Regions from separate parts of the Pseudomonas sp. GW821-FHT04D07 genome, predicted to be linked through region 3. Evidence: predicted binding sites of a transcription regulator. Region 3 holds the regulator's gene; each other region holds the start of a gene.
The links. The regulator FliA, encoded in region 3, starts transcription of late flagellar genes. The targets are predictions, from matches to a motif close to CTAAAGTTTNNNNNNNNNNNGCCGNTAA.

Region 1 (9,835 bases), on a different contig from region 3:
AGTCCTTTGGCGGCAACGAACATGATGCCGGGCAGGTCATTGCCACCGCGATGCTCAGCACCCTGGCCGCAGTCGTCGGCTCGGGGCATCTGATGAATCGCTGGGGCGCCGCGCGCTGTGTCGCCTTCGCCGCCGGCTGCCTGGCCTGTGCTTCGCTGGGTTTTGCGCTGGTTCCGGGGCTGGGGGGCGCGCTGATGTCTTGCGCTCTGGTGCTGGGCCTGGGCTGGGGGATTTTCTACACCCTGGGACCGATCATGGTCACGGCAATGGTCGAACCGGCGCGGCGCACCCACTGCTTTGCCTTGCTCTCGGGCAGCATGTTGAGCGGTATCGGCAGCGGGCCGATCAGCGGCAAGCTCGCCGGTTACTTCGGCTTGCCGATCCAGACGGCATTCTTCTGCGCCGCCGCCACCGCGATACTCGGCGGGCTGTATTTCTGGCACCTGGGTGGTCGCGACCAGACGGGCGCCACTAACCGGCCGGTCATCAAGATCAGCGTGGCGTCAGCCGTTCAGGTGCTGCGCTCCAGGTCCGTGTTCTCGATCCTGATGGTCGGGCTGGGCGGTGCGATCTTCGGTGGTCTGGGCAGCTTTCAAACCAGCTATGCGGCCAGCCTCGGACTCGACTATTCGCTGTTTTTCCTCTGTTTCATGGGCGCCGCCATCGCCTGTCGGCTGCTGATTGCCGGTTGGGTGGTCAAGCGTAACCCCTTTGCCGCCTCCAGCGTATTGACCACGCTGATGCTGCTGGCGGTACTCGGTTTCGGCCAATGGGTGCACGACAGCCTGAGCTACGGCGCCATGGCGGCTTTGCTGGGTATCGGCTACGGCCTGAACTATTCGGTGATCAACGGGCTGGCGGCCAATGAAGCGCCGCCGGGGCTGACCGCACAGGCGCTGCTGCTGTTCAGCCTGGCCTATTTCCTCGGGGTTTTTGGTTTCCCCTTCGTAGCTGGCAAGCTGATCGCCGATGGCGGCGTGCACGGCATGCTGTTCAGTACCCTGCTGATTGCCGCGCTGGTGTGGATCATCAGCCTTGGCCGCTGGCTGGGGGATTCGGCGCTTTCAGGCATACGCGAATGAACGGGCGGTGCAAAATTCGTCAGCGCTATCGCCAGCAAGTTCCGCCGCGTTGGTCTCTCACCACCCGTCTAATCGTGACACCAGACACAAGCCGGCTTGCTGCCGATAGCGATTCTGGATGCCCCGACGACCCGGGGTATCAAGCCAGGATAATCTCCTTGAACCTGACTTTCAGTGCGTCGAACGCGGCTTCGTCGCTGGCCCGCTGATTGGTCACCAGCACGTCGATGCGCTCCGCTGGGCAGAAACTGACACGGCTCTGCACGCCCAGTTTGCTGTAGTCGGCCAGGATCACCACCCGTTCGGTGTGCTCGACCATGGCCCGGGCCACTTCGCTTTCGCGGTGGTCGTAGTTGCTGGCGCCCTGATGGACGTCCACCCCCACCGGTGAGAGCAGTGCCAGATCAGCGCGGTAGCGGCCGATTTCCGCCACCGTGGTAGCGCCCACCGTGGCCGGTGCGCGATCGCCAAGGGTGCCGCCGAGGACGATCACTTCGTTGTGCTGGCTACCCGGCGCGCTGCCGCCGCGCAGTTGCAGCGCGACGTTGAACGAGTTGGTGATCACGGTCAGCCCGCCCAGCTTGGCCAACTCCTGGGCAAAAATTTCAGTGGTGGTGCCGGCGTCGATAAAGATCGTCTGGCCATGGGCGAGCAGGCCGACCGCGGCGCGGGCCAGGTCACGCTTGAACTTGACGTTGATATGGACGCGCTCGGCAATCGGCGCCTCGTCCTCGACGTTGATCGCACCGCCGTGGATGCGTTTCAACTCGCCCAGGGTTTCCAGCGCCACCAGGTCGCGCCGCACGGTCTCGCGGGAAACATTCAGTTCCGTGACAATGCGGTCGGTGGTCACACGCTGCAAGGTCGCCAGCAGTGCACGAATCCGCTGGTAACGCTCTTCTTGCCACATACCTCATGTCCTTACTGTTGGGATCGCTATCCGAGCACGCATTGTGGAAGACGGGACAGCGCTGTCAAGTTCGGTCGCCCATCACTGTCGGTGAGAAAGTGTCGATGTGCCATAAATGTGTAATATTGTGGCATTGTTGTATTTATATGTATTTGGCGCTAGCCTCGTCGCCGGGCGGCCCGTCCCCTGCGCCCTTGTCTTGAAACACGCTCTCGCCGTCGCCCCGTTTGCGACCATTCTTCTAATTCCAGGAGTTATGCCATGCAGCGTCGCCAGTTTCTGAATACCCTTGCCGCCGTTTCCGTTGTCAGTCCCTTGTTGTTGAGTGGCCGCCTTGCCGAGGCCTCCACCGCCAAGGCCACGCCGAGCGCACTGGACCCGGCGCGCTGGTCGCCGTTGAACCAGAAGCGCCTGCAGGCGGTGCTCGACCAGCATGGCCTGAAGAGTGCGTCCTACCACCCGGACAAACGCCCGTACGCGGTGTTCGACTGGGACAACACCTGCATCATGAACGACTGCGAAGAGGCGCTGCTGGTCTACCAGATGAACCACTTGCAGTACAAACTCAACCCCGACGAGTTTGCCGCCGTGCTGCGCCAGGACGTGCCGAACGGTGCGTTTATGAAGGACTACCTGACGGTCGACGGCAAGCCAGTGAACATGGAAGACATCGCCGCCGACGTCGAAGCCGACTACCGCTGGTTGCACGCCAACTACCAGGGCCTGGCCGGCAGCAAGAGCCTGGAGGAAATCCAGGCCACCGATCAGTTCAAGGACTTCTTCACCAAGCTCTACTTCATGTATGACGCGATCTGCGACAGCTACCCGGTGGAGATCGGCTACAAGTGGATCATCTACTTCTACAAGAACATGAGCACCGCCGAGTTGCAGGCGATGGCCGAGGCCTCCAACAACCATGACCTGGGTGATGGCCTGCGCAAGGTCAGGTACGAGAGCCCGCGCAGCTTGCCGGGCAAGGCCGGGGTGGTCGCCGATACGCACTTCCACGGCATCCGTATCCACGAGGAAATCCGTGGCCTGATGCACACGCTGCGAGCCAACGGCATCGACGTCTATATCAGCACCGCGTCCATCGATGACGTGGTCCGGGTGTTCGCTGGCCATCCCAACTACGGTTATGGCGTACCGCCGGAAAACGTGATCGGCCTGCGCCTGGCGATGAAAGACGGCAAGTACGACAGCAGCTACCTGCCGGGCTGGCACTTCAACTACGGCCCGGGCAAGACCGTCGGGATCAAGAACGTGCTGGTGGCGAAGAAGGGCTATGGCCCGGTGCTGGTGGCTGGCGACAGCGACGGCGATGCCTGGATGTTGCGTGACTTCAAGGACACCGCCGTGGGCGTGATTGTCAACCGCATGAAAAAGGGCGAGATCGGTGCCGACAGCCAGAAGGCCGCCGAGCAGTTGGGCAAGGCGGACGCCCGTTTCGTCCTGCAGGGGCGCGACGAACAGACCGGCCTGATGATTCCGGATGAGAAGTCGATCAAGTACGGCAAGACCGAGCGCAAGCTGCTGGCGTAAGTCTGTCGGCTCGCGGGTGGCGCCAGGCTGCCCGTGAGTCGCGGTAATAAAGGTTTTCGCCCAAAGGCCTGTTGATACAACTGGCACGTCATATCGAGCGCCAGCCAAGGTGACCCGAACGCTGAAACCGCTCCTTTGCAAGGGACGTACTACACTGCTGGAGTGATTGGCGTCCCCGCAAGCGAACGTTCACGCAGCCTGGCCTCGGAGTGGTTTCATGAAGACAAGGAACATCAGGTTGACCCTCAGATCGGCCCTCGCTTTCGGGCTGATCTGCCTGTTGCTGATCAGCCTCGGAGTGACCTCGCTGTATCGGATGAAAGAAATCCACGACGCGTCTCTGAGGCTGCAAACGGACTGGCTGCCGAGTGTGCGTCAGGCCGGTCGCATTCAAGATGCGGGGCAACTCTACCGGCTCGATGCCCGTCGCTTTGTCATGGATGAAGAGCGCCAAAGCAAAAGCTCCCTGGACAAACTGCAGGCGCTGAAAGTCGTCCTGAGCCAGGAAACCGAAAAATATGCTTCGCGGGTTTCCAGTCCCGAAGAAAAACAGCTTTATGATCAGGTGATCAGTGATGTGCGCAATTACCAGGACCTGATCGATCGACTGGTGAGCATGAGTTCGGCCGCATCCTTCGAGAGCATGACCCACTTCATTCGTGACACCACCAGTGACGCGGCGAAGAAGTTGCAAGCTTCGATTCAAGCGCTGATCCGCCTCAACGAGGAGGGGGCCGAGCATTCGGGGCAGCTGTCAAACACCAGCTATGACAGCGCGCTCTTGCTGACACTGATATTCATGGTGCTGGCCCTGGTGATCAGTTGTGCCGTGGCGCTGCTGTTTACCCGCAGTATCGCGCAGCCGATCAATGCCCTGCGTCTGTCGATGCAGAAGATCGCCGACGGTGACCTGAAGAGCAAGGTGGAGGTCAGCGGGCGGGATGAAATCACCGACCTGCAGACGGTCGCCGCCGCCATGCGTTCGAGTCTCAAGAACACCATCGAACATATCTCCGACTCGTCCCGACAGCTGGCCTCGGCGGCTGAGCAGATGAGCGCGATTACCCATGAGTCGACGAAGGGTATTCAAAAGCAGAGCGTTGAAACCGACCAGGCCGCCACCGCGGTCAACCAGATGACCGCCGCGGTCGAGGAAGTGGCCAGAAATGCCGTTGCGGCTTCACAGTCCACCCAGGCCTCGGAAAGCTCGGCACGGATCGTCCAGGATCGAGTCGATGAAACCATCGGCTCCATTGAGCGCTTGAGCAGCCGTGTCGAACAGACCAAAACCGATATAGAAGGTCTGGCCGGACAGGCCCTGCATATTGCCAAGGTGCTCGACGTGATTGGCGCCATCGCCGAGCAGACCAACCTGCTGGCGTTGAACGCCGCCATCGAAGCCGCCCGGGCTGGCGAGCAGGGCCGTGGCTTTGCGGTGGTCGCGGACGAGGTACGTGCCCTGGCCCATCGGACCCAGCAGTCGACCCAGGAAATCGAGCAGATGGTCAAGGGTATCCAGCTCGACTCGAAGAAGGCCGTGGAGTCGATGAACCACAGCAGCGAAGAAACCCGGGTGACCCGTTCACTGGCCCACGAGACGGGCCTGGCAATCAAGGAGGTGACCCTGTCGATCTCGCATATCAATGAAAAGAACCTGCTGATCGCCACGGCTTCCGAGCAACAGGCGCAGGTGTCCAGGTCAGTTGACCGTAACCTGATGAGTATTCGTGATCTTTCCATTCAAAGCTCGTCGGCCGCCAGCCAGACGTCGATCGCCAGTGGCGAGCTGTCGAAACTGGCGGGAAGCCTGAATCACCTGATCGCGCGGTTTTCGCTGTAGCCGGACCTCCAGCGAGGTGCTCCAGCGTGATAAGAAACCAGGATGTTCGTCATGCTAAGACAGATACAGGTGAGCGAGCTTCGTGTCGGTATGTATGTGCAATCCTTTTGCGGCTCCTGGATGGATCACCCATTCTGGCGCAGTCACTTTCTGCTCGATAACGAAGAGGATCTGCAGAAGATCCGTAGCTCCGGCCTCGCCGCGCTCTGGATAGATACCAGCAAGGGGCTGGATCTCCAGGCCCAGGAGCTGGCTTCGGCGGCGGCATCGGCGCTCGAACCGCTGGTCATTCCTGCACAGGAGCGTCCACGCAATCGCCCGCGGATCGCCATGAGCGATGAAGTGATCCACGCATTGAGCTTGTGCGCGCGGACCAAGGTCGCGGTGCTGAGCCTGTTCAGCGATCTGCGAATGGGCCGGGCGGTTGATCCCGAGCAGGTTACCCAACTGATCGCCGATATCTCGGATTCGCTGATCCGTCACCCCGATGCATTGATCAGCCTGGCCCGGCTCAAGACCAGTGATGAGTACACCTATATGCATTCAGTGGCGGTATGCGCGCTGATGATGAGCCTGGCCTACCGCCTGAACCTGCCCGCAGGCCTGGTGAAAGAAGCCGGTATGGCGGGCATCCTGCATGAAGTGGGCAAGATGATGCTGCCGGCGCAGTTGCTCAATAAAACCTTGCCGCTCACGGAGGCCGAGTTCGAGAGCCTGCGCCGACATCCCGAGATCGGCGCGAAGCTGCTGCTCGACACCCGTCATTTCAGTCCGCGGGTGGTGGATGTCTGCCTGCATCATCACGAGAGAGTCGATGGCAGCGGTTATCCGCACAAGCTCTGCGGGACGCAGATCAGCCTGTTTTCGCGGATGGCCGCGGTGTGTGACAGCTATGACTCGGTGACCTCCGAGCGACATGGCAAGCAGGCCTGGACGGCGGCCGAGGCGATTCGGAAAATGGCCGATTGGAAAGGTCAGTTCGATGAGCAGGTCTTCCATGCCTTTGTCCGCTGCATCGGAATCTATCCGGTGGGTGCCCTGGTGCTGTTGCACAGCGGTCGTCTGGGGATCGTCATGGAGCAGCATGAGCAGTCATTGCTGACGCCCCGGGTGAAGGTGTTTTACTCCTCGAAACTGCGCATGCCCATCGCCCAGAGTGTCATCGATCTTGCCGTTGCCAGCGAACAGGACTCGATCACCAGCCTGGAGTCGGTCAATAAGTGGGGGTTCAAGCACCTGGACGAGCTGTGGTCGGGCATTTCCATTGGCAAGCAGTCGATCTTCAATACCGCCTAGCGCTCAGGCCGTTGCGCCCACCGCCAGTGCCTTGACCAGGAACTCGATAAAGGCCCGGGTCTTCTGCGGCACCCGGCGCGACGAGGGGTAGACCGCGTTGATGCTGATCGCCGGGGCCTTCCATTCGCACAGCAGCGGGACCAGGGTGCCGGCAGCCAGGGCATCCTCGACGATAAAATCGGGCAGCAGGGCGATGCCCATGCCGGCTTGCGCCGCCTGAGCCAGCAGGTCGCCGTTGTTGGCGTGCAGCGGCCCGGTGACATTGACTCGCAGGGTTTCCTTGCCATTGCTCAGTTGCAGACTGACACCACTTTGCAGGTAGCCGTAGTTCAGGAATTGATGGCTGGTCAGGTCCTTCGGTGTCTGGGGTATGCCGGCCCGCGCCAGATAGGCCGGCGAGGCCACCATGATCCGTGGCGCGGGGGCGAGCAAACGGGCGACCAGGGAAGAGTCCGGCAGGCTGGCGATGCGCAGGGTGACATCGAAGCCGCCGCGCACCGGGTCGACTTGCTGGTCGCTGAGCACCAGTTGCAGTTCCACGTTCGGATGCTGCTGGTGGAACAGCGGAATCAGCGGTCCCAGCCGTCGCAGTCCGAAGGACATGGGCGCATTGACCCGCAGCACGCCGCGCAGCTCGCCGACGCCATCGCGGGCCCGTTGTTCGGTTTCGTCCAGGGATGCCAGCAGCTCGCGGGCTGCTTCATAGTATTCGGCGCCGGCCTCGGTCAGGTGCAGGCTGCGGGTGGTGCGTTGCAGCAGTTGCACGCCAATGGCTTCTTCCAGCGCCTGGATCTGCTTGCTGACTTTCGAGCGCGGAACATCCATGGCCCGGGCCGCGGCGGCAAAGCCATTGGCGCCGACGGTGGCGACAAACGCACGCATGCAGTCGATACGATCCATATTGTCTGTTTTCCAGAATCAATGCTCTGCGGATTCTAGGGCGTTGCCTGGCGCTTATCCAGCACCGGGGACGGCTTGCACCGTGGTTCTCTCGAGCGGGTGTTCCTGTAAAAAATTTCATCCTGCGGGGAACAGGCTGAAATGCGCCACTCGATAGGATGAGCCCAAGTCAGCAGGAACCCGTGCTGACGAACTCAAACTATTGGAGAGTGACTGATGAAATCCCTTAAAGCGTTGTTGATCGTAACCCTGATGACCGCCTCCGTTGCGGCCATGGCCGAAGGTGGCAGCGATAAGGTCATGGCGCGCATGGAAGCGGCACGTGATGTTTCCATGGCCCATTACCAACAGTCGGAAAAGGCCCAGGCCGTGGCAGCCGGTAAGCAGGCTGCGTCCGATAGCGTCGAACGCACCAATTGACGGTGGGCGTATGTGGTCGGGCCGAAAGGCCGACCGGTTCGCCCCACAGGCGTTTAACGCCTGGTGAGGGGCGCCGGGACTGTATCAAACGGGTCGCTGACTGGCCGTGTGGCAGCAGGACCCAAGGCGAGCAGTGTCCCGGGTAGCGGAGTAGCCGACTGCCCGGGTTGTTTTGGCGGCGAGTAAAGTACCGGTTACTGAGCCAGCAAGGCTTCCAGTTTTTCCTGATCCCGGGCGAACTGACGAATACCCTCGGCGAGTTTCTCGGTGGCCATGGCGTCTTCGTTGGAGGCCCAGCGGAACTGCGCTTCATTCAGGTGCAGGCGTGGTTCACCGGCTGCACCCGGCAGCAGTCGACGTTCCAACTGACCTTCGTCCTGAGCGAGCTTTTCCAGGAGGTCGGGGCTGATGGTCAGGCGGTCGCAACCGGCCAGTTGTTCGATCTGGTTGAGGTTGCGGAAGCTCGCGCCCATGACCACGGTCTTGTAGTCGTTGGACTTGTAGTAGTTGTAGATGCGCGTTACCGACTGCACGCCCGGATCGTCGGCACCACTGTATTCGTTGCCGGTGGACTTCTTGTACCAGTCGTAGATCCGGCCCACGAACGGCGAGATCAGGAACACCCCGGCGTCGGCGCAGGCCGCGGCCTGGGCGAAGGAGAACAGCAGGGTCAGGTTGGTCTGGATGCCATCCTTCTCCAGTTTCTCGGCGGTGCGGATACCTTCCCAGGTCGACGCCAGCTTGATCAGCACGCGGTCACGGCTGACACCGGCCTTGTCGTACAGCTCGATCAACTGGTGGGCCTTGCTCAGCAGCGCGGTTTCATCGAAGGACAGGCGCGCGTCGACTTCGGTGGAAATACGCCCGGGAATCGCCTTGAGAATGCCACTGCCCACGGACACCGCGAAATGATCGCAGGCCAGGCCCACATCGCCCTTGGCGTGGGCCACGGCGGCCTTGAGCAGGTCGGCGTAGCCTGGCAGCGCCGCGGCCTTGAGCAGCAGCGAAGGGTTGGTGGTGGCGTCGACCGGCTTGAGGCGGGTAATGGCGTCGAGGTCGCCGGTGTCCGCGACCACGGTGGTGAACTGCTTGAGTTGTGCAAGCTTCGAAGTCATGAGCGTCTCTGTCGGGAAGGGCGTGGATCCATGCACTGATTGAGTGCGGCTGAGGTGAAAAGTTCTGTCAGTCGAATACCTTCAAGAATGCCGCCGAAGCAGGGCTTTGTGCAACTCAAACTGTAGGACTGTTCAGGTTTGTGTCCCGGGCATCAGCGTGGCGATCAAGGCGCGTATGGTCCCGGGCAGGGCTTCGAGCTCGCGCACCAGGATGCTGCGCTCGCGAATGGCCCAGGGCTCGTCCAGGGCCACAGTCACCAGCTCCATGGTCCGGCTGTGCCGCACGGCGGCGGACTCGGGAATGATGCCGATGCCGACCCCGGCTTCGACCATACGGCAGATGGCTTCGAAGCTGGAGACCTGGATACGCAACGACAAGGTCTTGCCGAGCCGTTCGACATGCTCGCGCAAAAAGCTTAGCAAGGTGCTGCCTTCGTGCAGGCCGATATGCTGGAACGCCAAAGTCTGGCCGAAGGTCACCGACTGCTGCGCCGCCAGCGGATGCGCCACGGGTACGATCAGTACCAGGCGGTCGGTGCTGAAGTGCATCACCTGCAGGCCGCTGGCTTCCACCGGGCCGGCGATGATGCCCATATCGGTGGTGCCGTCGAGTACGCCACGAACAATGTCCCGCGACAGGCGCTCCTGCAGGTCCACCGTCACCCCGGGGCGCTGGGAGAGGAAACCGGCCAACACTTCCGGGAGGAACTCGGTCACCGCCGTGGTGTTG
Region 2 (9,835 bases), on a different contig from region 3:
ACGGAGCACGGGGTTATCAGCTTGATTCAGAGGTGGCGCGCCTGTACCGCGATGCCATGGCCGGCACCATCGCCGCCGGCGCCAGCGAGTTGATGCGCGACATGATCTTCGACAGTACTCCAGCATACGGATCGAGCAGTTGTCACCAGGACTCACGCTCAACGAGCGGGCATGCAACCCTGCGATAAACAGGTCAAAACCGGGCTTGCCATCCGGGCCGCGCAATCAACCCCGTCCGGAGAGTTTTCAAAAGCAAGGCGCTCAGGATACCCGCGCAATTAGTCGCGCCTAGGCTATTGGCCAAGCCTTGCGGATCAGTGTCACAGGAGGGGTCGCCGCCCCTATCCCATCCTGATGCACCGGGCTTATTCAAACTGCTGGCGATTTTCCGGGGTGATCAGTTTGAATGGCACCCAGATCAGCGGTGAGTCCAGGGGCTCGCCCCGAGCCAGGCGCAATGCAACCTCCACCGCGCCATTAGCCTGGCCGATGGCGTCCTGGAACACGCTCACGGCCATCTTGCCGTCAGCCATCAGTTTCAAGCCATCAGGAGTGCCATCAATGCCACCGACCCAATAGTCTTTGGCATTTTTGCCGGCCTTTTCCAGACCCATGATCGCGCCAATGGCCATCTCATCGTTATTGGCAGCGATGATCGAAAAGTCTACGCCCGCCTTGACCCAATCGATGACAATGGCGGCCGCCTGGCTACGCTCCCAGTTACCGACCTTCTTCTGCACCACTTTCATGTTCGGGTATTTGGCGACGACCTTTTCCACGTCTTCGGTGCGCATCAACGAGGATTTGTTGCTTGGGTCCCCCACCAGGATCACCACATTGCCCTTGTAGTTGGCGCGGCGGGCCAACTCTTCCATTTGCAGTGTGCCCGACTCCAGCTCATCGGATCCGACGAATGCCGTCTGTGCCGGCCACTTATCGGGGGCCGGGTTGCGGTTTACGAACACCAGCGGGATTTTCGCCGCACTGGCCAAACGCAGCATTTCAGGGGCGCTCTTGGCATTGACCATCGCGACCACTATGGCGTCCACCTTGGAATTGACCAGATTACGAAACTGGCGCATCTGCAACTCGGCACTGTCATGACCATCCTCCATGAAGATATCGGTATCCAGAACGGCGGCGTGTTTCTGCACGCCATTGCGCAGGATGGTCTGGAAGTTGTCATCGTATTTGGCCATGGCCACGCCCAACAGCGGCGTAGCGGCCTGGGCCAAACCGGCAGTAAGGAAACTGATACCCAAGGCAAGCGTCAACCACTGTTTCATGTTCGGTCTCCCCGGCGTCATACGCTGAAATGATGGAGCAGTTCACGCTGCACCTTGGCCATGTCCGACAGGCCCTGGCTGCTGCTTGCCGTACGCTCGGCCCCCTCGGCGGCCTGTTGGGCGGAGTCGTTGATCTGGGTGACCATGCGGCTGGTTTCTTGCACCGTGGCGCTCTGTTCCTCGGTGGCGGCAGCGATCTGAATGTTCATGTCACGGATGGTGCCCACCGCCTCGCCCATCGCCACCAGCAACTCATCGGCGCCAGAGGCCAACGTTACGCAGTTGTTGGATTGCACCTGGCTTTCGTTCATCACTTGCACGGCGGAATGAATCTTGCCCTGCATCTGACCGATCATTTCCTGGATTTCGCTGGTCGAAGCCTGGGTGCGGCTGGCCAGTGAACGCACTTCGTCAGCCACCACCGCAAAGCCCCTGCCTTGCTCTCCGGCACGGGCCGCTTCAATGGCGGCGTTGAGCGCCAACAGGTTGGTCTGCTCGGCAATGGTGCGAATCGCATCGACGATACTGTCGATGTTCTGGCCATATTTCTGCAGTTCGTCGGTGACCGCCGAAGCCTTGTTCACCTGCTCGGCCTGCTGGCGAATGTTGATGATCGTCTCGGCCACTCGCTGCTGCACCTTGTGAGTCAGTTCGCTGGTGTCGTCCACCGCGCTACGTGTGTCCTGTGCCCGCCGGGCGACTTCTTCGACGGTACTCTCCATCTCGGTCATCGCCGAAGCGGCGGAATGCAGACGATCTTTCTGTTCATCCACTACCCGCGTGGTCTGCTCACTGACCACCGCGTTATCGCTCGCGGACTGGGCCAGGCTATCGGCGGAGCCAATCAGCTCACGGAAGGTGGTCTGCAAGGACTGAGTCAGTTCGTTGAGGTAACCGCCGAGTTCACCGAATTCATCTTTGCGGCTGACATCGAAGCGCACCCGCATGTCACCCCGGGTAAGCTGCTTCAACACCTCGCGAAAGGCTGCCAACGGTCGACGCAAGCTGAAGGCCACCCACGTACCGATCACCAAAGCAGCCAACACCGCCAGCACGCAGACGATCAACAGCAGGCTGAGGCTATTGCTGATGGTGGCGTCGGCATCACTCTTCGCCGCGCTGGCCACGTCAAGAGACTGGCTACCGAATTCGCCGATCTTATCCAGAGTGGCCTGCAGACGGGTTTCCGTCGCCTGGCGTTGTTCGAGAACATGGTCGGCCAGGGTGGCTTCCTGCTGAAAGGCACGGTACAGCCCATCACTGCCGGTCAGGTCGTTGAGCAAACGATTGACCATGACCGCGACGATGCGCCCTACCCGAGGGTCAACGTCCAAAAACGCCTGAACCCGCGAGTTAATAACCTCGTCTTGCAGGTTAAGCAGACGCTGCAACGACACGATATCCGGCTTGGCGGCGTGGGCGGCCAGACTGTCGTAGGATTTGTTGACTTCCAGCAACAGCTTCTCCGCTGCGGCCAGGTGTTCATCGGCACCGGCACTGCGCTCACGGGCGATATAATCGCGCAGATAGCTGGTCAGTTGGACTCCCTGGCTGCTGCTGTAACCTTGCAACTCGTGGGTCTGGGCAACTTGCGCCACATATTGGCGATGGGTCTCCATCAGGTTCTGTGCCTGTTCGACATAAGCCGAACTGAGTTGGCGTTGTTGAGCAAGGTTGTCGCGTAGCCGCGGGTGATCGCCGATGTAGGTCGGAATACTCTCGAGCAATTGAGTAAAGCGCACCAGGCTGTCGTTGAACGGCTGCCTGCCGTCGTTGATCTGCTTGGGGTCGTTGCTGATAAGAATCGCCAACAGTGCCTGATTGGCCCTGAGGATATGAACGTAAAGCTCGCTGGCCGCCCGGCTCAACGGCGCGGATTGGCCGGTGATGATAGTCAAGCGTTCGCTGATCGAATGGGTACTTTGATAGCTGATGCCTACCATGGTGAGCAACACCACCAACAACAGGGCGAATCCGCCAATCACTCGCTGAAGAATGGTCATGGCTATCCTCTTTATTTTTAGTACGGACTCAAGCACGAGTGGCGGAGAGCACGAATCTTGGCGGTTTCTTGGTGACCTGAAATCTTATCGGCGTGGCAATGGTCAACTTTAGGCTCCGCCTGTTGACGCTGAGTACGGCAACAGGAAGTACGGCGGCACCCTGCCAGGCTTAGAGAGTCGCAGCCTGGATATTACTGACCATGTGCTTGAGCCTAGGCCCAATATCATCCTCCAGCTTGTCCCGCGGCAAAATAAAGCTCGGGCCGCCACAGTTGAACGCCAGGATGCCGTACTCGCTATGTATCAGCGGCACGGCGACGGAGTTGACATCCTTTGTCCACTCACCCAGTGACAGGCAGTAGCCGTAATCGGCGTAATCCTTGAAGCATTGCTCCAGGCCACGGCGGATCGTCAGCCATTCGGCGCTGTTGCGTTCACGAATATGATCGAGGATGAAGTCACGTTCGCTGTCCGGCATGGCCGCCAGGCATGCCCTCCCCGCCGAGCTCAAATGCAGTGGAAGGTAACTACCGATTTGCCGGCGCATGGTCAGGTTGGCTTCGCCCTGCACCACGTCCAGGTAAACCATCTGCATCCGGTCACGAGCTGCCATTGCCACGGCGGCACCCGCATAATTGGCCAGGCTCTGCATCAAAGGATGAGCCACTGCCCGGATAGACAGGTTCGACAACATTCCATAGCCCAGCGCCAGGACGCCAATATCCAGCTGGAATTTCGTCGAGTGGGGAACCGGCTTCAGGCAGCCCAGCTTGCACAGGGTGTGGGTCAGCCGCGTCACAGTGGGTTTGGGCAGCCCTGTTCGAGCCGCCAGGTCCTGGTTGCCCAGCACATGCGCGCCCGGGCCAAAACAGCGTAGGACCTCAATGCCTCGGGCCAACGCGGTAATGAAATTACGATCCTTGCCCTCCTCCTCGACGAAATCGAGCGAGACGCCATGGCTGGCCTCGTTTGTGCGCTGACGATCAATTTGATCGACCGATTCCGAGGGCTTTTTCATGGACTAACGCCTTAAATAATATTGCGAAAATATATTCCGCAGTGCGGAAATAAGCAATGTCAGCACGAGGCCGTCAACTCTTCAATGCCCTGGCCGCTTAACTGCTCGATAACGCCGAGGCCCTTGAGTTCCGCGAGCTGCGCGGCGCTCAACCCCAAGCGCTGGCTCAAGACACTGTCCGTGTGCTCGCCGAGCATCGGCGCCGGGCGCAGGTATTCAACCGGTGTGCGGGAGAACTTCATGGGGCTGCCCACGGTAACGAAATCGGCCTTGCGCGGATGAGGGATGGTCACCAGCATATCGCGGGCCTTGACCTGTGGTTCGGCCAACGCCGTTGCAATGTCGTTGATTGCCCCGACGGGCACCCCCTTGGCGTGAATCCGGGTCACCCAGCCTTGTGCCGTGCCTTGCAGGAAGTGCTCGGAAAGCATGCCAACGATGGCCTGTCGGTTGTTTACGCGGCTTGAATTGCGGGTAAACCGAGGATCCTCGGGCAACTCCGGCAAGCCAATGGCGTTGCACAGGTCAACGAACTGGGTGTCATTACCGCAGGCGATGATGAAGTCGCCATCGCTGGCCTTGAAGACCTGGTACGGAACGATATTGGCGTGGGCATTGCCGTACCGGCCTGGCGGTTTGCCCGAGGCCAGGTAGTTCTGGCTTTGATTGCACAGCGTGGCGATCTGCACGTCCAGCAACGCCATGTCGATGTACTGGCCCAGCCCGGTTTGATGCCGGCTCAACAGGGCAGCCTGGATGGCGACAGTGGAGTAAAGCCCGGTCATCAGATCGGAAAAGGCCACGCCAACCTTTTGGGCCCCGCCACCCGGCAGGTCATCACGTTCGCCGGTGATACTCATCAGCCCACCCAGCCCCTGGATAATGAAGTCATAGCCCGGCTCGCTGGCCCGCGGCCCGGTCTGGCCAAAACCGGTGACCGAACAGTAGACAAGGCGCGGATTGATCTCGGACAAGGTCTGGTAATCAAGCCCGTATTTGGCCAGCGAGCCGGCCTTGTAGTTCTCGATCAACACATCGCAGTCAGTGACCAGCGCTCGAATCAATGCCTGCCCTTCAGCGGAAGACAGGTCGAGGGCCACTGAAAGCTTGCCGCGGTTGGTCGATTGATAATAGGACGACTCCTGGGTCGACTCCCCCGCTTCATCCGGCATCCAGGGCGGTCCCCAGCCTCTGGTGTCGTCGCCGACCCTCGGCCGTTCTATCTTGATGACCTCGGCGCCCAGATCAGCCAGGACCTGGCCGCACCAGGGGCCGGCCAGGACCCGGCTTAAATCTAGAACCCGATAACCCGTCAAAGCACCCATTTCACTCACCCTTTAATTATTTTTAATCGAGTATCAACCAACCGATGGCTCGGGAGTCCGCAAAGACAGACCAAGCCCGGCTCGTCGACGCAGCCAGAGCCCTGGGCGGTAACGCGGGTCCGCGGTGAGATCGGCCATCCGCTTGAGGATATGTAGCACTCGCTTGGCGCCCAGCTCATCACCCCAGGTCAAAGGGCCCAGTGGATAGCCCAGACCGCGACGAACACCCTCCTCCAGGTCGTCGACCGTGGTGATTTGCTGTTGAACAATTTCCCCCGCCAGGTTGACGATCATGGCCATGACCCGCTGTGCCACGAAGCCGACACTGTCTTGAATGACTGTCACCCCTACCCCGTCTCTGGCCAACAATGAGTGCCCGGCGGCCAGGACGCTGGGTGCCGTTGCGGTCGTTGGCATCAGCGTCCTGTGTCGTTTCAGGTCGACCAACAGGTCGATGCATAACGTGCGAGTGGGATCGGTATCGAACTGCAGCGAAGCCTGGGCCGCATCAATACCGTAAGGCGCGAGCAGGCAGAGCGCATGGGCTGACGGCCGAACCGCGAACTCAACCTCGGCGCCCAGCTGATTCAGCAGGCTCACCAACGCGACTCTGTCCTCTTCTGTTTCTGTCCCCAGCCAAATGGGCGGGATGGTCTGTACGGCGGGAACCTCTTGACGGGGCCGCGGCTGGGCAAGCTGGCCGTTTGCATAACGATAGAAGCCACGGCCGACTTTTCGTCCGACAAAGCCAGCCTCGAGCATCCGCTGCATCTGCGCCGAAGGACGATAGCGAGGATCCTCATAAAACTGGCCGTAGATCGACTCAATGACCGGGTGGGACACATCCAGGGCGGTCAGGTCGAACAGCTCGAACGGCCCCATTCGAAAGCCCATGCCCTCGCGCAGGATGCGATCGATATCAGCGGGCGCCGCGACACCCTCCTTCAGCATCTGCAACGCCTCGGTACCGTACGCACGACCGGCATGGTTGATGATGAAGCCAGGTGTGTCCTTGGCACGAATGCCGCGATGCCCCATCTGTGTGGCCAGTGCCTGCAACCTGTCGCCGATATGCGGGTCGGTTGCCAGGCCGTCGATGACCTCGACCACTTTCATCAAGGGGACCGGATTGAAGAAGTGGAAGCCAGCCACCCGCTCCGGATGCTGGCAGGCACTGGCAATACGGGTGACCGATAACGACGAGGTGTTGGTCGCGAGGATGCACTTTGCCGTCACGACCGTCTCCAGCTCTCTGAGCAGATTTTGCTTGGCGTCGAGCTTCTCGATAATGGCTTCAATCACCAGGTCGCAGTCGGCGAGTGCGACCAGTTCCGTCTCGACACGCAGCCGGCTCATTGCCGCAGTCGCATCCGCCTGACTGATCTTGCCCTTGCCGACCAACTGCTCAAAGGTTTCACCCAGTTGCACGCGTGCGGCAGCGGCCGCACCGGAGCGAGCATCGAAGAGCGCGACTTGCAGGCCGGCTTGCACGGCGATCTGGGCAATCCCCGCCCCCATCACGCCGGTGCCGACGACGGCCATTGATTGAAGGGTTTGCGTCATGCTCATGCTCCAACAAACTCAGCTTTGCGTTTTTCCAGGAACGCCGAGGCGCCTTCTTTTTGATCCCTGGACGCAAACAGCAATTGAAAGGCCTTGCGCTCCAGGGTCAGCGCGCTCTCCAGGGACAGGTCGGCGCCGGCCAACATGACTTCCTTGATTTGAGCCACCGCCAACGGTGGCAGCGCGGCGATCTGTGTCGCCAGTTCCATCGCCCGAGGAAGCGTTTGTTCGTCGCTCACCAGCTCGCTGATCAGGCCCATGGCCAAGGCCTCAGGTGCCTTCACCAGGCAACCGGTCAAGGCGATGCGCATGGCCTGGAATTTTCCAACGGCGCGAATCAAGCGCTGCGTACCACCCGCCCCGGGCATCAAGCCGAGTTTTACCTCTGGCTGGGCAAAACTGGCGGACTCACCGGCGACGATGATGTCGCAGTGCATGGCAAGCTCACATCCGCCGCCAAGCGCAAAGCCGTTCACCGCAGCGATCACAGGCTTGGGACAACGGCTGATGGCTTCCCACAAACGCTCCGTGTGGCGCAGATACATGTCGATCGGGCCCGCCGATGCAAACTCCCGAATATCCGCCCCGGCAACGAAACAGCTGGGGCTTCCGGTGAGGACAATGACGCGAACCTCGGTATCGCGCCCCAACTCGCTGAAGTGCAACGCCAACTGCTCGCGAACCGCCCCATTCAGCGCATTTTTTGACTCCGGCCGATGGATCCGCACAACGGCGACGCCGTTTTGTGTCCGTTCAACCTGGACGAGAGCGTCCTCTGGTGTGTTCATGCCTGCTCCTATTGGATTTATTTCGCAGTGCGGTATTTGATACTGATTAATAAAATAATAGGGCGAAAAACTCCATCGTGTAAACCTGTAACTGGAAAAACGGCCGCGTCGAAGCGACGAACAGCGTCCGTTCCGGAGCGTTTACATGACTGTAAAATACCGCTGTGCGGAATCTAATTTTATTATGTTGATTTTCTTCGCGCTTCAGCCTTAACCTTTTGAGCAACAGGTGAGCGACGCGAGCCGGGGCCAATGGTTGGCACTGCGGTTACGCGGGTCATTTCTGGACAAAACCACAATGGTTGGGCAAGCGGGCCCCAGAGCCCGAGGAGTGCATATGATCCGCGATGCGGAAACCCTTCAAATCCTGCTGGACTCGATCAGCGCTTTTGTCAGCGGGGAGTTGATTCCACGAGAAACCGAGGTTGAAGAAACGGATTCCATACCGGCCGATATCGTCGATCAGATGCGTGAGATGGGGCTTTTCGGCCTGACCATTCCTGAGGAGTACGGTGGCCTGGGAGTAACCATGGAGGAAGAAGTCTCCATTGCCTTCGAGCTGGGACGCACCTCTCCAGCATTTCGTTCCTACATCGGAACCAACAATGGGATTGGCTCGATTGGCATTCTGCTCGACGGTACCGACGAGCAGAAAAATGACTATCTGCCAAGGCTTGCCAGCGGTGAACTGCTTTCCTCCTTCTGTCTCACTGAGCCGGATGCAGGATCGGATGCCGCTTCGCTGAAGACCTTCGCGGTACGCGACGGCGATTATTACGTGATCCGTGGCACCAAGCGTTTTATCACCAATGCCCCGGAAGCCGGTATCTACACGGTGATGGCCAGGACCAGCACGGAAATCAAAGGCGCCGGCGGTATCAGCGCCTTTATTGTCGAGCGGGAAACAGCGGGGCTGTCGTTGGGTAAACCCGATCACAAGATGGGCCAGAAAGGCGCCCATACCTGCGATGTGATCTTCGAAGATGTGCGGGTTCCAGCCAGCCAACTGATAGGTGGTGTAGAGGGCGTCGGCTTCAAGACCGCCATGAAGGTCCTGGATAAAGGGCGGCTTCATATTGCGGCTTTAAGCGTTGGCGCCGCGGAACGAATGCTCGCCGATGCGCTGCAATACGCCCTTGAGCGCAAACAGTTTGGTCAACCCATCGCTGAGTTCCAGTTGATTCAGGCGATGCTGGCCGACAGCAAGGCGGAGATTTACGCGGCGAAATGCATGGTGCTTGATGCCGCTCGCAAGCGTGACGAAGGCCTTAACGTCAGCACCGAGGCTTCCTGTTCGAAGATGTTTGCCACTGAAATGTGCGGCCGGGTCGCCGACCGCTGCGTGCAAATCCATGGCGGCGCGGGGTATGTCAGCGAGTACGCGATCGAGCGTTTCTACCGGGATGTACGCTTGTTCCGCATCTATGAAGGCACCACGCAAATCCAGCAGATCGTCATCGCCCGCAACATGATCCGCGAGGCATCTTCCTGACCCGAGCGAGTCAAGGATAGGCACCGAGCACACTCATTCGTTTAGCTCTCGCCTGGTCCAGGCCGCGAGAGTGCCTTTCAAATAACTACAATAGGTCACCCCGAATGGACAACACGGCATACCCGGCGCGTGCGGCAGCGCTTGAGCGTAGTAATACCTGGATCATCGTTTTCGTATTCTGTTTTCTCGGCCTGCTGATCGATGGCGCCGACCTGATGCTGCTGTCCTATAGCCTGACCAGTCTGAAAGCCGAGTTCGGCCTGACCAACGTCCAGGCCGGCAGCCTGGGTAGCGTGACACTGGCGGGCATGGCATTGGGCGGTATTTACGGCGGCTGGGCCTGTGACAAGTTCGGACGTG
Region 3 (9,835 bases):
CATCACTGTTGTTATCCACAGCCGCGGCGATCATGGTGACCCGGGCTTCCGGTTCGGAAGACATGGGCAAGCAGATCAGCCGGCAGATGTTCGCCTCGCCCAAGGCCCTCGCTGTCGCCGCCGGCCTGATGGCGGTGATGGGCCTGGTGCCGGGCATGCCGCACTTTTCCTTTATCAGCCTGGCGGCCGTGGCCGGCGGCATGGCTTATATGCTCTGGAAAAAACAGAATGTCGCCAAGGTCCAGGCCCTGGCCGAAGTCCAGCGCCAGCAGGACCTGCTGCCATCGCCGGCACGGACCATGGAAACCAAGGAGCTGGGCTGGGACGACGTCAGTCCCATCGACATGATCGGCCTGGAAGTCGGTTATCGCCTGATTCCACTGGTGGACCGCAACCAGGGCGGGCAATTGCTGGCGCGGATCAAGGGGGTGCGCAAGAAGCTCTCCCAGGACCTGGGCTTTCTGATGCCCACTGTGCATATTCGTGACAACCTTGACCTGGCACCCAGTGCCTACCGCCTGACCCTGATGGGGGTGACCCTGGCTGAGGCCGAGATTTACCCGGATCGCGAGCTGGCGATCAATCCGGGCCAGGTCTACGGCCCGCTCAACGGGATTACCGCCAAGGACCCGGCCTTTGGTCTGGAGGCGGTCTGGATCGAGGTCAGTCAGCGTTCCCAGGCGCAGTCCCTGGGGTACACCGTGGTCGACGCCAGCACCGTGGTGGCGACGCACCTCAACCAGATCCTCTACAAGCACTCCAGCGAGCTGATCGGCCACGAGGAAGTCCAGCAACTCATGCAATTGCTGGCCAAGGGCTCGCCGAAGCTGGCCGAAGAGCTGGTGCCGGGGATCATTTCCCTGTCGCATCTGCTCAAGGTGCTGCAGGCCTTGCTCGCCGAACACGTGCCGGTCCGCGACATCCGCAGCATTGCCGAAGCGATCGCCAACAATGCCTCCAAGAGTCAAGATACTGCCGCTATGGTTGCCGCGGTTCGCGTCGGATTGTCCCGTGCAATCGTCCAAAGCATTGTGGGGCTTGAGTCCGAGCTGCCTGTGATCACCTTGGAGCCCAGGTTGGAACAGATATTGCTCAATAGTCTGCAGAAGGCCGGACAAGGCTCGGAAGAAGGCGTTCTTCTGGAACCGAGCATGGCCGAGAAACTCCAGCGTTCGCTGATCGACGCCGCCCAGCGCCAGGAAATGCAAGGGCAGCCGGTGATCCTGCTGGTAGCTGGACCGGTTCGCGCGATGCTTTCGCGGTTTGGACGACTGGCGGTGCCAAGTTTGCATGTCTTGGCCTACCAGGAAATTCCGGACAACAAGCAAGTGACCATCGTTGCGACAGTAGGGCCCAACGGCTGAGGTAGTGGGTTATGCAAGTTAAGCGTTTTTTCGCCGCCGATATGCGTCAGGCCATGAAGCTCGTGCGTGATGAGCTGGGCTCGGACGCGGCCATTATCGGCAACCGCCGGATTGCGGGCGGTGTCGAGCTGACGGCTGCCCTGGACTACAAGCTCTCGGCGCTGTCGCCGCGGGTGCCGAACATGGAGCTCGAAGACGAGCTGCGCAAGACCCAGTCGCGTATCGTCACCGCCCAGGCCGAACTGAGCTTGCGCAGTGACGGCGATACCGACAACGCAACCAATCGCCAACTGTTCGCCGGCCTGCCGCTGACCGCCGCCGAGCCGCTGATCGAACCGACTTTCGACGAGCCGCGGCGCCCGGCGCCAGCGCCTGTGGTGCACGCCCCGGCGGTGGACCAGCGGGTGTTCGACTCGATGCGTTCGGAACTCAACGGCCTGCGTGAGCTGCTGGAAGTCCAGCTGGGCTCCCTGGCCTGGAACCAGTTGCAAGGCCGTCAGCCGCAGCAGGCCAACCTCTGGCGCCGTCTGCAGCGCATCGGCCTGTCCGGGCCGCTGTCGCGCGACCTGCTGGAACTGGTTACCGGGATCGACGAGCCACGCCAGGCCTGGCGCATGCTGCTGGCGCACCTGGCGCGGATGATTGTCACACCCGAGATCGAGCCACTGGAAGAGGGCGGTGTGATTGCCATGGTCGGTCCTGCCGGCATGGGCAAGACCACCACGCTGGCCAAGCTGGCGGCGCGCTACGTGCTCAAGTACGGCGCGCAGAACATCGCGCTGGTGAGCATGGACAGCTTCCGCATCGGCGCCCAGGAGCAGCTCAAGACCCTGGGGCGGATCCTCAATGTCTCGGTGACCCATGTCGACCCGGGCCAGTCCCTGGCCCAGGCCCTCGATCCGCTGCTGCGCAAACGCGTGGTGCTGATCGATACCGCCGGCCTGCAGGCCAGCGACCCGGCGTTGCGCATGCAACTGGAAAGCCTGGCCGGACGCGGGATCAAGGCGAAGAATTATCTGGTCCTGGCTACCACCAGCCAGAAACAGGTGCTGACGGCCGCCTACCACAGCTATAAACGCTGCGGGCTGGCCGGTTGCATCCTGACTAAACTGGATGAAACGGCGAGCCTCGGCGAAGTGCTGAGCCTGGCTATCAGTCACGAACTGCCCGTGGCCTATCTGACCGACGGGCCGCGTATTCCGGATGATCTGCACCTGCCACGCCGGCATCAACTGGTGTCCAGGGCGGTCAGTGTGCAAATGCAGGAAGAACCCAGCGAGGAAGCCATGGCCGATATGTTCGCTGATATCTACCACAGCCCGTCGAAGCGGGTGGGCTGAGATGAGTATTCAGACGTTGCAAATTACCTACATCGATGGTCTGCCACGCATTGTTCCGACAAGTGAACGCGCAGCCACTTATGTGGCCTTCCGTCTAAGCAAGACAAGGTAAGAAGAGAACATGGGCAGCATGCATCCCGTACAGGTGATCGCGGTGACCGGCGGCAAAGGTGGCGTCGGGAAGACCAACGTGTCAGTGAATTTGTCCCTGGCGCTGGCTGAGCTTGGCCGGCGCGTCATGCTGCTGGATGCGGATCTGGGGCTGGCGAATGTCGACGTCCTGCTCGGCCTGACCCCCAAACGCACCCTGGCCGACGTGGTCGAGGGCCGCTGCGAACTGCGCGACGTACTGTTGCAAGGTCCGGGCGGGATTCGCATCGTGCCGGCGGCCTCGGGGACCCAGAGCATGGTGCACCTGAGCCCGGCGCAGCATGCCGGCCTGATCCAGGCATTCAGCGATATCGGCGACAACCTCGATGTGCTGGTGATCGACACGGCCGCGGGTATTGGCGAGTCGGTGGTCAGCTTCGTCCGCGCGGCCCAGGAAGTGTTGCTGGTGGTCTGCGACGAGCCGACCTCGATCACCGACGCCTACGCCTTGATCAAACTGCTCAACCGCGACTACGGCATGAACCGCTTCCGCGTACTGGCCAACATGGCCCAGAGCCCGCAGGAAGGCCGCAACCTGTTCGCCAAGTTGACCAAGGTCACGGATCGTTTCCTGGATGTGGCCCTACAATACGTCGGCGCCGTTCCTTATGACGAGTGTGTCCGCAAGGCCGTGCAAAAGCAGCGCGCGGTCTATGAGGCATTTCCCCGTTCGAAATGCGCCTTGGCGTTCAAGGCAATCGCGCAGAAGGTCGACACCTGGCCGCTCCCTGCCAATCCTCGGGGGCACCTGGAGTTTTTCGTCGAGCGTCTGGTGCATCAAACGAGTGCGGGACCGGTTCTATGACTGCCAGTGGCTATCGCATGTATTCCAAGTCGTCACGTGACAGCCAGTATGAACTGATCGAGCGTTACGCACCTTTGGTCAAACGTATTGCCTATCACCTGCTGGCGCGACTGCCGGCCAGCGTTCAGGTCGAGGATCTGATCCAGGCCGGGATGATCGGTCTGCTGGAGGTCTCGACCAAGTACGACGCGAGCAAAGGTGCCAGTTTCGAGACCTATGCCGGCATCCGTATCCGCGGCGCGATGCTTGATGAAGTGCGCAAGGGTGACTGGGCACCGCGTTCGGTGCACCGCAATACACGCATGGTCAGTGACGCAATTCGTGCAATTGAAGCAAAAACCGGCCGTGACGCTAAAGATCACGAGGTTGCAGCCGAACTCCAATTGAGTCTCGACGATTATTACGGGATTTTGAACGATACCTTGGGCAGTCGCCTGTTCAGTTTCGACGACCTGTTGCAGGACGGCGAACATGAAGGGCTGCACGAGGACGGCGCGAGTGCTCATCTCGAACCGTCGCGCGATCTGGAAGATGAACGCTTCCAGGCGGCGCTGGCGGATGCGATTGCCAATTTGCCGGAGCGTGAGCGACTGGTGTTGGCGCTGTACTACGACGAAGAGCTGAACCTCAAGGAAATTGGTGAGGTGCTGGGGGTCAGCGAATCGCGAGTCAGCCAGTTACACAGCCAGTGCGCGGCCCGCTTGCGGGGGCGTTTGGGGGAGTGGCGAGCGCGTTGAAGGCAGTGCGGGAACACTGCGAACGAGACCGACATGGCGTTTGACGCCCTGTGGGAGACTCGGCCGGATGAGGTTTCCATGCAGTCGTTGAGTGCTGTGCCGAATTGATTGAACAGCGCGTCCAGGTGCTGAACGCGTTTAAGACTGCTTGGAGGTCGAATTGGACAAGAACATGAAAATCCTCATCGTTGACGATTTTTCAACGATGCGGCGGATCATCAAGAACCTGTTGCGTGACCTCGGGTTCACCAACACGGTTGAGGCGGACGACGGTACTACCGCGATTCCCGTCCTCAACAGCGGTAGCATCGACTTTCTGGTCACTGACTGGAACATGCCCGGCATGACCGGCATCGATCTGCTGCGCCACGTGCGTGCCGATGAAAAGCTCAAGCACCTGCCGGTGTTGATGGTCACGGCCGAAGCCAAGCGCGAGCAGATCATCGAAGCTGCCCAGGCCGGTGTAAACGGCTATGTGGTCAAACCATTCACGGCCCAGGCGTTGAAAGAGAAGATCGAGAAAATCTTCGAACGCATCGGCTGATGAAGTCCACCACGGGGGCGCTATGGAGCACAACGAATCTTCACTGGGTGATTTTGAACTAACCCTGAAAAAACATGCCCGCGAACTGGTCGACAGCCTTGAAAAAGGTCGATTTGGCGACGCGGTGCAAATGATCCATGAGCTGAATCAGACCCGTGACCGTGGCCTGTACCTGGAAGTCGGCAAGCTCACCCGCGAATTGCACAGCGCTATTGTCAACTTCCAGATCGACCCGCATATGCCGCAGGCCGAGGAAGTCTCGCAGATCACCGACGCCACCGAGCGCCTGTCCTATGTGGTCAGGCTGACGGAAGCCGCGGCCAACCGCACCATGGACCTGGTGGAGAGTGCGACCCCGAGGGTCACTGGCCTGAACGTGGAGGCCAAGGCCTTGGGCGCTGACTGGAGCCGTTTCATGCGGCGCGAAGTCGGTGCCCAGGAGTTTCGCGAGTTGGCGCGGCGGGTCGAGACGTTCCTGTCCCGCAGCGAGCAGGAAACCCGCGCGGTGTCGAGCGAGCTGAACGATATTCTGCTGGCCCAGGATTACCAGGACCTTACCGGTCAGGTGATCAAGCGCGTGACCCAAATGGTCACCGAAGTGGAAAGCAACCTGCTCAAACTGGTGCTGATGGCCAGCCAGGTCGACCGTTTTGCCGGTATCGAGCATGATCACGATGCCATCCTTGCCGAAAAAGATCCGCAAAATGAGTTGGCCAAGGGTGTAGGTCCGCAGATTCATGCCGATAAACGTGAAGACGTTATGTCCGGTCAGGACGATGTCGACGATTTGCTTTCCAGTCTTGGATTCTAGGAGCACCCAAACACATGAGCTTCGGCGCCGATGAAGAGATCCTTCAGGATTTTCTGGTTGAGGCCGGCGAGATTCTGGAGCAACTGTCCGAACAACTGGTCGAGCTGGAAAGCCGGCCTGATGATGCGGACCTGCTCAATGCAATCTTTCGCGGTTTTCACACTGTAAAAGGGGGCGCCGGCTTCCTCCAGCTCAACGAGCTGGTGGAGTGCTGTCACATCGCCGAGAACGTGTTCGACATCCTGCGCAAGGGTGAGCGACGTGTCGACTCGGAGCTGATGGACGTGGTCCTGGAAGCGCTGGATGCGGTGAACGGCATGTTCAGCGAAGTGCGCGAACGTGGCCCGATCACTGCGGCAACCCCGGAACTGCTGGCGGCCTTGGCGCGTCTGGCGGAACCGGCGGCTGCCGAAGTCGTGGCCGCGCCGGTGGCCGAGGCCGTGGTGCCTGAAGCGGTCGCTGAAAGCGAGTCTGGTGACATCACCGACAATGAATTCGAATTGCTGCTCGACTCCCTGAACAGCGTCAAGGCCGCAGCCGAGGCACCAAAAGCCATGGCCGTGGGTGCGGCGCCGGGCGAGGCTGGCGGCGATGAAATCACTGATGCCGAGTTCGAATCGCTGCTCGACCAGTTGCACGGCAAGGGCCAGTTCGCCCCGGATGCGGTCGCGGCACCGACTTCGCCGGCAGCCCCAGCTGCCGCCAGCGGTGCGCCGGAAAGTACCGATATTACCGACGACGAATTCGAAGCTTTGCTGGACCAGTTGCATGGCAAGGGGTCGTTCAAGGTCGAAGCGCTCGATACCACCGCGGCTTCGGCCCAGGCGGCTGAAAGTACAGGCGCCGCCAGCGGTGACCTGATCACCGACCAGGAATTCGAATCGCTGCTCGACGAGTTGCATGGCAAGGGCAAATTCACCGAAGTGGCCGCGACCACGGCGGTGGCTACGCCGGTGGCGGCCAAACCGGCCGCTGCTGCCGCGCCTGCCGCCAAGGCACCTGCTCCGGCAGCGGCGACGCCAGCCCCGGCCAAGGCCGCGCCGGCACCGGCACCGGCTCCGGCCCGCGCGCCGGCACCTGCCGCCGCCGCTGGTGACAAGCCGGCCGCCAGCGAAGCGGAAACCACCGTGCGGGTCGATACCGCGCGCCTGGACGAGATCATGAACATGGTCGGCGAACTGGTGCTGGTGCGTAACCGCCTGGTGCGCCTGGGCTTGAACAGTGGCGATGAGGCCATGTCCAAGGCCGTGTCCAACCTCGACGTGGTGACCGCCGACCTGCAGACCGCGGTGATGAAAACCCGCATGCAGCCGATCAAGAAAGTTTTCGGCCGCTTCCCGCGCCTGGTTCGCGACCTGGCCCGGCAGTTGAAGAAAGAGATCAACCTGGAACTGGTGGGCGAAGAGACCGACCTCGACAAGAACCTGGTGGAGGCCCTGGCCGACCCGCTGGTCCACTTGGTGCGCAACTCGGTCGACCACGGTATCGAAGAACCGGCCGACCGCGAGGCCATGGGCAAGTCCCGCAGCGGTCGGGTGATCCTCTCCGCCGAGCAGGAAGGCGACCACATCCTGCTGTCGATCTCCGATGACGGCAAGGGCATGGACGCCGACGTGCTGCGCAGCATCGCGGTGAAGAAGGGCCTGATGGACAAGGATGCGGCCGATCGCCTGAGCGAGACCGACTGCTTCAACCTGATCTTTGCCCCGGGTTTCTCGACCAAGACCGAGATTTCCGACGTGTCCGGGCGTGGCGTGGGCATGGATGTGGTGAAAACCAAGATCGCCCAGCTCAACGGCACCATCAACATCTACTCGACCAAGGGCAAGGGCTCGAAGATCGTCATCAAGGTCCCGTTGACCCTGGCGATCATGCCGACCCTGATGGTCATGCTCGGCAACCAGGCCTTTGCCTTCCCGCTGGTCAACGTCAACGAGATCTTCCACCTCGACCTGTCGCGCACCAACGTGGTCGACGGCCAGGAAGTGGTGATTGTCCGCGACAAGGCCCTGCCGCTGTTCTACCTCAAGCGCTGGCTGGTCAGCTCGGCCGCTCACGAAGAGCAGCGCGAAGGCCATGTGGTGATCCTTTCAGTGGGCACCCAGCGGATCGGCTTCGTCGTCGATCAGTTGGTCGGCCAGGAAGAAGTGGTCATCAAACCGCTGGGCAAGATGCTGCAGGGGACTCCGGGTATGTCGGGCGCCACCATTACCGGTGACGGTCGCATTGCCTTGATTCTCGACGTGCCGAGCATGCTCAAGCGTTACGCCGCACGGCGTATTTGATTCTGGACCGGCGGCGGCGCTTAAGTCCGCCGCCGTGCCTAACGGAGTGTTTATGGTAGTCAAGGTCCTGGTGGTGGATGATTCGGGGTTTTTCCGCCGCCGCGTCTCGGAAATCCTTTCGGCGGATCCGAGCATCCAGGTCGTCGGTACGGCGACCAACGGTAAAGAAGCCATCGATCAGGCCCTGGCCCTCAAGCCGGACGTGATCACCATGGACTACGAGATGCCGATGATGGACGGCATCACGGCGGTGCGGCATATCATGCAGCGCTGCCCGACTCCGGTATTGATGTTCTCGTCCCTGACCCACGAAGGCGCCCGAGTGACCCTCGATGCGCTGGACGCCGGGGCCGTGGATTTCCTGCCGAAGAATTTCGAAGACATCTCGCGCAATCCCGAGAAGGTCAAGCAACTGTTGTGCGAGAAGGTTCACAGCATCTCGCGCAGTAACCGTCGCTTCAGCAGTGTTCCCGCCGCCGCGCCGTCTCCGGCCGTTACGCCGACACCGGCGTCCGGCAGCTATGGCAGCCCGGCTCCGGCGCCCGTGCGGACCACCCCGGTGGCCAGTCGTGCCCCGGCCCCGGCCCCGGCCCCGACACAGGCTTCGGTATCGACTTCCGGGGCACCGAAGCGCAAAGCCTACAAGCTGGTCGCCATCGGTACGTCCACCGGTGGTCCGGTGGCCTTGCAACGGGTCCTGACCCAGTTGCCGGCCAGCTTCCCGGCGCCCATCGTGTTGATCCAGCACATGCCGGCGGCCTTCACCAAGGCCTTTGCCGAACGTCTGGACAAGCTCTGCCAGATCAATGTCAAGGAAGCCGAGGATGGTGACATCCTGCGTCCCGGCCTGGCCTTGCTCGCGCCAGGTGGCAAGCAGATGATGATCGACGGGCGCGGCGCGGTGAAAATCCTGCCGGGTGATGAGCGTCTGAACTACAAGCCCTGTGTGGATATCACCTTCGGTTCCGCGGCCAAGTCCTATGGCGACAAAGTTCTGGCGGTGGTGCTCACCGGCATGGGCGCCGACGGCCGCGAAGGTGCGCGTCTGCTCAAGCAGGGTGGCAGTGCGATCTGGGCCCAGGACGAAGCCAGTTGCGTGATCTACGGCATGCCCATGGCCATCGTCAAAGCTGAGCTGGCCGATGCGGTCTACAGTCTGGATGAAATCGGCAAGCATCTGGTCGAGGCCTGCCTCTGATGGATGTGTTGAGCCTTATCGGGATTATCCTGGCGTTTGTCGCCATCATTGGTGGCAATTTCCTCGAAGGGGGTCACCTTGGGGCCCTGGCCAACGGTCCGGCGGCCTTGATCGTGCTGGGTGGGACCATCGGCGCGGCCTTGCTGCAATCGCCGATGAGTGCATTCAAGCGTGCCATGCAGATTCTCGCCTGGATCCTCTTTCCGCCGCGCATCGACCTGCCCGCCGGCGTCGAGCGGGTGGTCAACTGGAGCCTGACGGCGCGCAAGGAGGGCCTGCTGGGCCTGGAAGGCGTCGCCGAGGCCGAGCCCGACACCTACTCGCGCAAAGGCCTGCAACTGCTGGTCGATGGCGCCGAGCCGGAAGCCATTCGCAGCATTCTGGAGGTGGATTTCTACACCCAGGAAAGCCGTGATATCGAGGCCGCCAAGGTCTTCGAAAGCATGGGCGGCTATGCGCCGACCATCGGCATCATCGGTGCGGTGATGGGCCTGATTCACGTGATGGGTAACCTCGGCGACCCCTCGCAACTGGGGAGCGGCATTGCCGTGGCCTTCGTCGCCACCATCTACGGCGTGGCCAGTGCCAACCTGGTGCTGCT

Region 1: a site for FliA is predicted at 3,581-3,608, ahead of AC07T0_RS09870 (methyl-accepting chemotaxis protein). Genes of this name have one in related genera too.
Region 2: a site for FliA is predicted at 3,374-3,401, ahead of AC07T0_RS08940 (methyl-accepting chemotaxis protein). Genes of this name have one in related genera too.

The regions. Positions count from the first base shown of each region.
Region 1 is NZ_JBWKTH010000005.1:250,315-260,149, reverse strand. Features, by position in the region: gene AC07T0_RS09885 (MFS transporter) at 1-1,082, shown strand, start outside; gene AC07T0_RS09880 (DeoR/GlpR family DNA-binding transcription regulator) at 1,222-1,992, opposite strand; gene AC07T0_RS09875 (HAD family hydrolase) at 2,254-3,534, shown strand; gene AC07T0_RS09870 (methyl-accepting chemotaxis protein) at 3,752-5,374, shown strand; gene AC07T0_RS09865 (cyclic di-GMP phosphodiesterase) at 5,426-6,670, shown strand; gene AC07T0_RS09860 (LysR family transcriptional regulator) at 6,674-7,570, opposite strand; gene AC07T0_RS09855 (co-regulatory protein PtrA N-terminal domain-containing protein) at 7,787-7,990, shown strand; gene tal (transaldolase) at 8,185-9,105, opposite strand; gene AC07T0_RS09845 (LysR family transcriptional regulator) at 9,238-9,835, opposite strand, start outside.
Region 2 is NZ_JBWKTH010000005.1:28,289-38,123, forward strand. Features, by position in the region: gene AC07T0_RS08930 (acyl-CoA dehydrogenase family protein) at 1-188, shown strand, start outside; gene AC07T0_RS08935 (substrate-binding domain-containing protein) at 366-1,286, opposite strand; gene AC07T0_RS08940 (methyl-accepting chemotaxis protein) at 1,304-3,289, opposite strand; gene AC07T0_RS08945 (IclR family transcriptional regulator) at 3,459-4,307, opposite strand; gene AC07T0_RS08950 (CaiB/BaiF CoA transferase family protein) at 4,367-5,632, opposite strand; gene AC07T0_RS08955 (3-hydroxyacyl-CoA dehydrogenase) at 5,666-7,195, opposite strand; gene AC07T0_RS08960 (enoyl-CoA hydratase) at 7,198-7,983, opposite strand; gene AC07T0_RS08965 (acyl-CoA dehydrogenase family protein) at 8,321-9,475, shown strand; gene AC07T0_RS08970 (MFS transporter) at 9,580-9,835, shown strand, end outside.
Region 3 is NZ_JBWKTH010000001.1:645,133-654,967, forward strand. Features, by position in the region: gene flhA (flagellar biosynthesis protein FlhA) at 1-1,364, shown strand, start outside; gene flhF (flagellar biosynthesis GTPase FlhF) at 1,376-2,704, shown strand; gene fleN (flagellar synthesis regulator FleN) at 2,826-3,659, shown strand; gene fliA (RNA polymerase sigma factor FliA) at 3,656-4,396, shown strand; gene AC07T0_RS03070 (chemotaxis response regulator CheY) at 4,569-4,940, shown strand; gene AC07T0_RS03075 (protein phosphatase CheZ) at 4,963-5,751, shown strand; gene AC07T0_RS03080 (chemotaxis protein CheA) at 5,766-8,036, shown strand; gene AC07T0_RS03085 (protein-glutamate methylesterase/protein-glutamine glutaminase) at 8,089-9,234, shown strand; gene AC07T0_RS03090 (flagellar motor protein) at 9,234-9,835, shown strand, end outside.